DNA from 3 places in the Rhizobium ruizarguesonis genome. Region 2 is predicted to be linked to each of the others. Evidence: predicted binding sites of a transcription regulator. Region 2 holds the regulator's gene; each other region holds the start of a gene.
What was found. Region 2 encodes PhoB, which activates phosphate uptake and scavenging genes when phosphate is short. Its sites were predicted from a motif close to TGTCATNNANCTGTCAT; they were not measured.
Positions count from the first base shown of each region.

Region 1: a site for PhoB is predicted at 1,730-1,746, ahead of J3P73_RS19295 (acid phosphatase). Genes of this name have one in related genera too.
Region 3: a site for PhoB is predicted at 1,646-1,662, ahead of olsB (l-ornithine N(alpha)-acyltransferase). Genes of this name have one in related genera too.

Region 1 covers NZ_CP071678.1:3,899,045-3,902,322, reverse strand. The annotation lists gene J3P73_RS19300 (hybrid sensor histidine kinase/response regulator) at 1-1,617, opposite strand, end outside; gene J3P73_RS19295 (acid phosphatase) at 1,797-3,278, shown strand, end outside.
Region 2 covers NZ_CP071678.1:645,977-649,254, reverse strand. The annotation lists gene J3P73_RS03170 (GcrA family cell cycle regulator) at 333-866, shown strand; gene phoB (phosphate regulon transcriptional regulator PhoB) at 1,150-1,833, opposite strand; gene phoU (phosphate signaling complex protein PhoU) at 1,967-2,680, opposite strand; gene pstB (phosphate ABC transporter ATP-binding protein PstB) at 2,725-3,278, opposite strand, start outside.
Region 3 covers NZ_CP071678.1:483,152-486,429, forward strand. The annotation lists gene J3P73_RS02335 (L,D-transpeptidase family protein) at 161-700, shown strand; gene olsB (l-ornithine N(alpha)-acyltransferase) at 720-1,598, opposite strand; gene J3P73_RS02345 (PAS domain-containing hybrid sensor histidine kinase/response regulator) at 1,707-3,278, opposite strand, start outside.

The DNA.
Region 1 (3,278 bases), 1.8 Mb from region 2:
CATGTCGTGGCAGCGGCTGTCGAGCGAACAGCAGAGCGAGCAGATCGGCGCGGCATAGGCCGGACACCAGGCCATGTCCTCCGGTTCGAAGGGATGTTCGCAGACCGAGCAGGTGATGCTCGTCAGGTTCTTCCAGCTGTGGCGCGGCTTGCGGGCGAGATAGAACTTGCCTTTGGTCGCCCAGGCGATGACAGGCGAGGCGATCAATGCGACGACGAGGGTGATATAGGGCGCGAGCGAGGCGGCAATATCGCCGAAGGCGCCGAAATGAGCGATCAGCGACACGGCCGCCGACAACGTCATGGCGCCGAGGCCGACGGGGTTGATGTCGTAGAGATGGGCGCGCTTGAACTCGATGCCGGGGGGAGCAAGGCCAAGCGGCTTGTTGATGAAGAGATCGGCGGAGATCGTGCAGAGCCAGGCCATAGCGATGATCGAGAAGATGCCGAGCGTTTCCTCCAGCAGCCGGTAGATGCCGAGTTCCATCAAAAGCAGGGCGATCGCGACGTTGAAGACCAGCCAGATGACGCGGCCGGGATGGCTGTGGGTCAGCCGCGAGAAGAAGTTCGACCAGGCGAGCGAACCGGCATAGGCATTCATCACGTTGATCTTCAGCTGCGAGACGACGACGAAGGCGGCCATCAACAGCAGCGCGGCATTATGCCAGGGGACCATGTAGCCGAAGGCAGTCAGATACATCTGCGCGGGGTCGGCGGCGCGATCGAGGGGGACGCCCGAGGTGAAGGTCAGCACGACCAGAAATGAACCGGCAAGCAGCTTCGGCGCGCCGATGATGACCCAGCCGGGCCCGGCGAGAAAGATCGCCAAGCGGTGGCGCCACTTGCGCTGCGGGTCCGGCGGCAGGAAGCGCAGGAAGTCGGCCTGTTCGCCGATCTGCGACATCAGCGCCAGGATGACGGCGGAGGCGGCGCCGAACTCCACCAGATCGAATTCGGCGATGGTGCCGGGCGGGCCGGAGGCATGGCGGATGCCGGCGAAGGCGCGCCAGAGATCGAACTTTTCCCAGTCCAACAAGGCGATGAAGATGAAGGGAAGGATATTCAGCACGATCCAGAAGGGCTGGGTCATCAGCTGGAACTTGCTGATCAGCCGCACGCCGTGCGTCACCAGCGGGATCACCATGACGGCGCTGATGATGTAGCCGATCCAGAGCGGGATGCCGAGGGTGAGCTCCAGCGCCCCGGACATGATCGATGCCTCGATCGCAAACAGCATGAAGGTGAAGCTCGCATAGATCAGCGAGGTGATGGTCGAGCCGATATAGCCGAAGCCTGCGCCACGCGTCAGAAGATCGATGTCGACGCCGTGGCGGATGGCGTAGCGGCTGATCGGCAGGCCGATCGCCAGCATGGCGGCCGAGGCGACGATAATGGCGTAAAAGGCGTTGGTGGTGCCGTAGGAGAGAGTGATCGCCCCGCCGATCGCCTCCAGCGCCAGAAAGGAGATCGCGCCGATCGCCGTCTGCGAGATGCGCTGCGAGGAGAAATGGCGAGCGCTCTTTGCGGTGAAGCGCAACGCGTAATCTTCCAGCGTCTGGTTGGCGACCCAGCGATTATATTCGCGTCTCACCGGAATGATGCGTTGGCGCGCTGCCATGTCTTCCTTTCCGGCATTCCGGTTGGGCTCATCGTCTCTCCGGCAGTTTTGGCGGGATGGTTGGGAAAGGCAAGAGGCGGGCACCGACTGGTTCACAGAATGGCAATATTTTTGCAATTGATCTGTCACATAAGGGCTCTAACTCTCCCGGCGTTCGTTCAATCATTTCGGGTATCGCCATGTCTGCTTTAAGCCTTTGCCGCCTGAGCACCGCCCTCGTCTGCCTTCTTTCGATCGTGCCATCGCTTGCCAGCGCCGAGCAGACCACGGCGGCGAAAGCGCCTTATGCGCAGGCCGGAAACACCAACAAGCGTGGTGACGCCTGCTTCTCGACGGTGGACAGCAACGCCGCCGTTCATCTTCTCTCCGGCTTCCTCGAAATCTGGACCCCGCGCACGCCTTTCGTCGATGCGGGTGTCGAAGCCCCTGCCAAGGATAATTGCCCGGCGGTCGCCAAGACGGATTGGGACGGCATTCCTTCTAGCAAGACCGACGGCCATATCGTCAACCAGGCCGTCCATGACGCCAACATCGCCTATGTCGTCAAAGCGACGCGGGCGCGGACTGCCGATCAGGCGGTGGCCGCCTATCTCGACGATCGGCGCGGCAAGAATGCCAGCATCGTCGATGGCCTCGGTCCGCTGACAGATGCCTGGAAGGCCGGCTCGAAGCAGATCACCACGATCACCGAGGTGGCGGCCGACGCGACGACGGTCAAATATGACGACAAGGGCAACAATCGCGGCGCCGGCAGCAAGCCGGACGCGGAAAACAAGACCGATGCCAACCCCGACATGGGCCTTGCAATCGACTTCATCAACGCCGCAAGCGGTGATGGCTCGACGGAGCCGGCCAAGCGCTATTTCAAGTATGGCCGTCCCTACCGCTGGAGCCAGGACGTGTCGGTCGTCCCGACGCTGGAGCCCGCCAAGAGCGGCAAGCCGGTCGAGGACGGCGGTTTCCCGAGCGGGCATACGGCGGAAGCCTGGCGGGATGCGCTGGCCATGGCCTATCTCGTGCCGCAGCGCTTTCAGGAAATGATCACGCGCGCCAGCGAACTGGGTGAAGACCGCATCCTCGCCGGCATGCATTCTCCTCTCGACGTGATGGGCGGCCGGATGCTCGGCACGGCTACGGTCGTCTACAATCTGAATAAGCCCGATAATGCCGCGCTGAAGAACGACGCTTACAGCCAAGCGCAGTCATGGCTTATCGCCAAATCAGGCGTTGCGGATGCGGGCGCGCTCGAAGTCGCTGCCCATGCGGCACCGCTGGCTACAGATCGTTTCGCCGATCATGACGCCAATCGCGCTTACGTGCTGCAGCGCTTGAGCTACGGCCTGCCGACGATCCATGCGACCGATCAGCCGGCGCGCGTGCCGCAGGGCGCCGAAGCGCTTCTCGAAACGCGTCTGCCCTATCTGGGCGGCGAGCAGCGCCGCGACGTGCTGAAGACAACGGAAGTCGCCTCCGGCTATCCGCTCCTCGACGATGCGGAAGGTTACGGCCGTCTCAACCTCTTTGCCGCGGCCGACGGTTATGGTGCGTTCGAGCAGGACGTGACGGTGACGATGGACGCGGCAAAGGGCGGTTTCAATGCGATCGACACCTGGCGGAACGACATCACCGGCAAGGGCAGGCTGGTGAAGCGCGGCGAAGGC
Region 2 (3,278 bases):
GTGGCACTATTTCCTTTTCGCGCTGCAATGTCAACAAAACTGCGCCCTTAGCTTATGCAGCAAGGGTGTACAGCGGCATTTTCAGTCTTCAACAGGCATTATTGCAGAAATGCCACGCAGGGGCAGCAAGTTGGGGAAAACTACGAATTCGATTCATCCGGATTCATGCGACTCTTGTCACGGAGTCAGCCTCACACTAGGTTAAAGTTCAATTACTAGACTGCATGCGGCGGAACTAGTCACCAAAATTGATCAAGCGTTTCTTGTTTCGGAGCTCCCGGGACAACGGTGAGGGATTCTGCCATCACCAACGCAGAAGGTGGAGACAGGGCATGAACTGGACAGACGAGCGGGTCGAGAAACTCAAGAAACTTTGGGCCGAAGGACTGAGCGCCAGCCAGATCGCTGCGCAGCTTGGCGGGGTCAGCAGAAATGCGGTCATCGGCAAAGTGCACCGGCTGAGCCTTCCCGGCCGTGCCAAGGCCGGCGGCACCAACACCGCGGCACGAACGCCGAAGCGCAATACCTCGGCGCCGCGCGCGCCGAACTACGCCTCGCGGGTCACTACCCGCACCGTTACCCGCCAGCAGGGCGCGACCATGCTGAAGGAAGAGATCGAGATCGAAACGATCGAGGAAATGGAATACGTGCCGAGAGGCAACGTGGTCGTGCCGATTTCCCGACGCCTCGGCCTGACGGAACTGACCGAACGCACCTGCAAGTGGCCGGTCGGCGATCCGCTGAAGGACGACTTCCATTTCTGCGGCTGCGAATCCCCCGACAATTCGCCCTATTGCGGCTATCACCAGAAGCTTGCCTACCAGCCGGTCAACGAACGCCGCCGGGCAGCAGCGCGGGCCAGCTGAGCGGGCTGACCATCGTCAGAATGCAGAAACGGGCCGAGTGGCCCGTTTTTTTGTGCGCGTGGATGGGAGCGCTCGTTGCGGGGATGGCTGTCCCTCACCCTAACCCTCTCCCCGTAAACGGGGCGAGGGGACGTGCCCTGCAAAAGGTTGTGGGGAACGGAGAGGTCGCGGCATATCCCCTTCGCCCCGTTTACGGGGAGAACGTGGCGGCAGCCGGATGAGGGGCAGTCCATCGCCGCGAACCGACAGCAGCGGGACAAGCCCGAGCATGACGAAAAAGCCCTCAGGCTTCCATCGAATAACCGGCGCCGCGGACGGTGCGGATGACGTCCTGCATGTTGGAAAAATTCAGCGCCTTGCGCAGGCGGCCGACATGGACGTCGACGGTGCGCTCGTCGACATAGATATCGTGGCCCCAGACGCCGTCCAACAGCTGCGAGCGGGAGAAGACCCGGCCTGGCGACGACATCAGGAATTCCAGCAGGCGGAATTCGGTGGGGCCGAGGCGGACTTCGCGGGTCTTGCGATGGACGCGATGGGTCTCGCGGTCGAGCTCGATGTCACCGCATTTCAGCACCGTCGACAGCACTTCGGGACGGGCGCGGCGCAGCATCGCCTTGACGCGGGCAACAAGCTCGGGGGTCGAGAAGGGCTTGACGACATAATCGTCGGCGCCTGTCGACAGCCCGCGGACACGCTCGCTCTCCTCGCCGCGCGCCGTCAGCATGATGATCGGCAGGCGCTCGGTTTCCGGCCGCATGCGCAGGCGCCGGCAAAGCTCGATGCCGGAGACGCCGGGCAGCATCCAATCGAGGATGAGCAGATCGGGCGTGCGCTCCTGAAGCCGCATTTCGGCTTCGTCGCCACGAAGGATGGTATCGACCTCGAAGCCTTCCGCTTCGAGATTGTAGCGAAGGAGCACGCTGAGGGCTTCCTCGTCTTCAACAACTGCAACTCTCGGGATCATGCGTGTCGGTCTCCTCGCGCATGATCCTTAAACCGGGGGTGATTTAAGCAATGCATCCTGCGCAAAATCAGAATTGGCTGCGACCTCTTGCGCGCCCGGATGGGCGCGCACGCAAGCGGCGGGGTGTGGGCGGTTATTCGGTGACCGCGCCGACGGTGTTGGCGCTGTCGTCCTTCGGACGGTCGCCTTCCGGCTGCGCGCCTGTCGTCATGTAAAAGATCGTCTCGGCGATGTTGGTGGCGTGGTCGCCGATGCGCTCGATGTTCTTGGCGCAGAAGAGAAGATGCGTGCAGCTGGTGATGTTGCGCGGATCTTCCATCATGTAGGTCAGGAGCTCGCGGAACAGCGAGGTGTACATCGCGTCGATCTCGTTGTCGCGTTCGCGGATCGCATTTGCCTTGTCGGCTGAACGATTGGTGTAGACATCGAGCACTTCCTTGAGCTGGACGAGCGCCAGCTCGGACAGATGCTCAAGGCCGCGGGCGAGCTTGCGGGGAACGCCGGTGCTTTGGACGGCGATGACGCGCTTGGCGGTGTTCTTGCCGAGGTCGCCGACGCGTTCGAGATCGGCGGCGATGCGGATCGAACCCATGATTTCGCGCAGGTCCGAAGCCATTGGCTGACGGCGGGCGATGGTGACGATCGCCTTGTCGCCGATTTCGCGTTCGGCGTGATCGAGGATCACGTCGTCGGAGATGACCTTCTGCGCCAGCGCGGTATCGCCGTTGACAAGAGCGCGCACGGCTTCGCTGACCATCTGCTCGGCCAGGCCGCCCATTTCGGAAATCCGCCTGGACAGGAACTTCAAGTCATCATCATAGGCAGAAAAAATATGTGTCGATGCCATGGGGCTTTATCCTCGAATAACGGGAAGGCTTGGTGTCGCCAAAATCAACCGAAGCGACCCATGATGTAGTCCTGGGTGCGCGGATCGTCGGGATTGGTGAACATCTTGTCGGTGTCGTTCTCCTCGACGAGATTGCCGAGGTGGAACATGGCGGTGCGCTGCGAAACGCGCGCGGCCTGCTGCATGGAGTGGGTGACGATGACGATCGTGTAGTTCTCGCGCAGCTCGTGGATCAGCTCCTCGACCTTGGCGGTGGCGATCGGGTCGAGCGCCGAGCAGGGCTCGTCCATCAGGATAACTTCGGGGCTGACGGCGACGGCGCGCGCAATGCAGAGGCGCTGCTGCTGGCCGCCCGACAGGCCAGTGCCGGATTCGTGCACGCGGTCCTTGACCTCGTTCCAGAGGCCGGCGCGCTGCAGGCTGGTCTCGACGATCTGGTCGAGGTCGGCCTTCGACTTGGCAAGGCCATGGATGCGCGGGCCGTAGGAGACGTTTTCATAGATCGTCTTCGGGAACGGGTTGGGCTTCTGGAAGACCATGCCGACCCGGGCGCGAAGCTCGACGACGTCGATATCGGGATCATAGATATCGTCGGTAT
Region 3 (3,278 bases), 160 kb from region 2:
ATGATTTTAGGCCCGATCGGCCTAAAATCTGAATCCTGATCTAAATCAAAGAAATAGAGCATGATGCCGAAAACCGCGCACACTTTTCGGCATCATGCTCTAGCCATTGCCGGCCCGATCGTGCCCGGCCTCGAGCGCGCCTCCTGAAGATGAGATCAAGTTGAGAAACAAGCTTGTCGTTTTAGTCATCGTGGTCGCCAGCTGTTTCGCTTATACGAAATTGATGGCCAGGGTCGGCCCAGGCTCGCCGCCTCCGGATGCGCCATTGGAACAACGGGCTGACCTCATTCGCGTTTATAAATCCGAACGTCGCATGGTCCTTCTCAGAGGCGATGCTCCCATCTCTACATACCGGATTTCTCTCGGCACGGCTGCCGATGCCGGGCCCAAGCAACGAGAAGGTGACGAGAAAACACCTGAAGGGCGTTATGAAATAGACTGGCGAAATCCAAAGTCTATGGCCTATCTGAGCCTGCACATTTCCTATCCAAACCCGGATGATCGGCGCAACGCTGAAGCCGGAGGCTTTCCAGCCGGGGGCGATATCATGATCCACGGGCTTCCCAATGGCTGGGGCCTATTCGGAAACGTCCATCACCTTTGGGATTGGACGGATGGGTGTGTTGCAGTAACCAACGCGGAGATGCGCGATATCTGGGCTCGCGTCCCCACTCATACCCCGATAGAGATCATGCCCTGAAGCATTGCGAGGAAAGGCTCTAGCTCGCGAAGCGGCCGGCGTCGGCGCCGTAATAGTTCAGGTAACGGTCCGAAATGCTGGTGATCGGCAGCACGATCAGCACGTCGGTCGTGTTGAAGGCATGATCGACAACCGCGCTGGAGCCGACCATCGCACCGAGGCGCAGATAGCCCTTGATCAGCGGCGGCAGGGCCATCAGCGCCCGCTTCGGGTTGATGGCCTCGACGGGCATCAGGTCCATGTTGCGGGCCAGATCCGGCAGGGCGCCGACAGCCCATTCGTTCTTCGCCAGCACATTGTGATAGAGGAAGGACAGCGCCAGCGCGTGGCTTTCGAGATAGACGCCGGGGAAAGAGGCGCAGCCGAACATGGCGCTGACGCCATGCTTCAGCGCATAGGCCCAGTTGCCCTGCCACAGAAGCTCGACGGTGCGCTTGGTGCGGTATTCCGGCAGCACGCAGGAGCGGCCGAGCTCCATGAAGCGCTTGTCCGGATGTTTGGCGATGAGGCCGTCGATTTCGAATTCGGAAGCCGAGTAAAAACCGCCATTGGCGATGGCGACATCTTGACGCAACAGCCTGTAGGTGCCGACGATCTGGTCTTCCGGGTCGCCCTCGATCGAGCGGTCGAGAACCAGAAGATGATCGCAGACAGCGTCATAGGCGTCGACATCGCGCTGGCGGCGCATGGCATCCAGCGGCAGCTGCGCCTTCATTTCGTCGACGAAGACGCGGTAGCGCACGGCCTGGGCGGCATCGATCTCGCGTGCCGTGCGGGCAAGGCGGGTCTCCAGATTGCCGATGCGGCCGAGGATATCGCCGTCCTTCTGTACAGCAGCCGTCGAGGGCCGTGCGGGCTCCGCGGTGGTGTCACGATTCAGGATGTCGATGGCGGACATGACGATTCTCCCGTTGCCGGCTTATCGACGCCATAAAACACTTCTCTGCGACAGGAAAGTGACATTTTGAGTTTCCAGCCGCAAGAAGCGTGCCGGTTTCTGAGGCGCTCACCGCGCCTCTGCCCGGCGGGCGGAAAGGGCGGCAACCGCCTGAACTTCGGTCAGCAGCCGCACCGGATCGACCGGCTTTACCATGACGCGGTTGGCGCCATTCAGCAAGACCTGGCGGCGCGATTCGTCGCTCTTGTCGGCGGTCAGCACGATCACCGGCACCGAGGCAAGATCGAGCCGCCGTTCATGGCCGCGCAGGCGTCCCAGCATTTCGATGCCGTTACCACCAGGCATCGAGAGGTCGCTGATGATGATATCGGGCCGGGCATTCGCCTCGCAGAGCGCGTAGTCGAGCAGGGCCTCGAAATCTTCGACATGGCGCACCTTATGCCCGCCCTTTTCCAGGACGACGCGCACCAGCATGGCATTGATCGGGTCGTCCTCGCCGAGCAGGATGCTGAGCCCGCTGGCGGCAACCAACGTCTCTGTCACCGAAAGGCCGAAGCCCGGCTGGTTGTCGTTGAGCGCGTCGCGCTTCTCCATGCCGCGCATGCGCCCGCGCAGCACGTCGATCAGCGACTGCTCGCGCAGCGGCCGGATGAGCCAGGCGTCGAAAAGGTCGAGCGGATGGGCGCTGCGCTCTTCCGGATTGACGAGCAGCACCTTGCGCAGGCCGAGGGCGGCGATGTCGGCGCGATCGGCAAGATGGGCGGAAAATTCAGCCGACATCCGGTGGTCGATGATGATATCGGTCGGCCGCCGTCCGCCCTTTGCCAAGCCGAGCAGCGTTGCCCGCGCCGTCTCGCCGTCGCCGACGAGATGGCAGAGGCCGCCGAGCGTGGTGATCGTCTCGGCAATGGCTGTGCGCGCCGCACCGGCTGGGGCCAGCAGCACGACGCTGTTGCCGGCAAGCAGCGTGTTTCGCCGGTCGGGGCGCTCACTGCCGATATCGACGGGGAAGCGGATGGTGAATTCGCTGCCTTTGCCCTTTTCGCTGGCAACCGTCAGCGCGCCGTTAAATTCGCGCATGATGCGGGCGGAGATGGCAAGGCCGAGCCCGGTCCCGCTGCTCTTGTCGGCAACGCTCCCGCCCTGCTCGAACTCGCCGAAGACGCGCGCCTGCTCCTCCGTCGTCATGCCGGGACCGCTATCGGTGACGGTGATCGAGATGTCGTCGGCGTCGAGCGATACGCGGATGAAGACACCGCCGACCTGGGTGAACTTCACGGCATTGCCGATGACGTTGAAGAGAACCTGGCGCAGCCGCGCCGGGTCGAAGCTCATATTTTCGGGCACGTCGGACGACACTGTGGCGCCGATCTCGATACCCTTTTCATGCGCCCGGTGGGCGAGCATCTCGACGACGCTTTCCAGAAGCTTGCGCAGCGATTCCGAGCGCGGGTGCAGCGCGAAGCGGCCGACCTCAATGGTGGAGAAGTCGAGCAGATCCTCGACGAGTTGCGTCAGCGCATGGCCGGACTGGCGGATGTTCGCGAGATAGTTCTGCTGTTCCTGCGTCAGCCGCGTCTCGGCGATCAGATGCGTCATGCCGAGGATGCCCGAAAGCGGCGTGCGCACCTCGTGGCTGACGGTGGCAAGCAGCCTCGATTTGGCGGCGCTGTTATATTC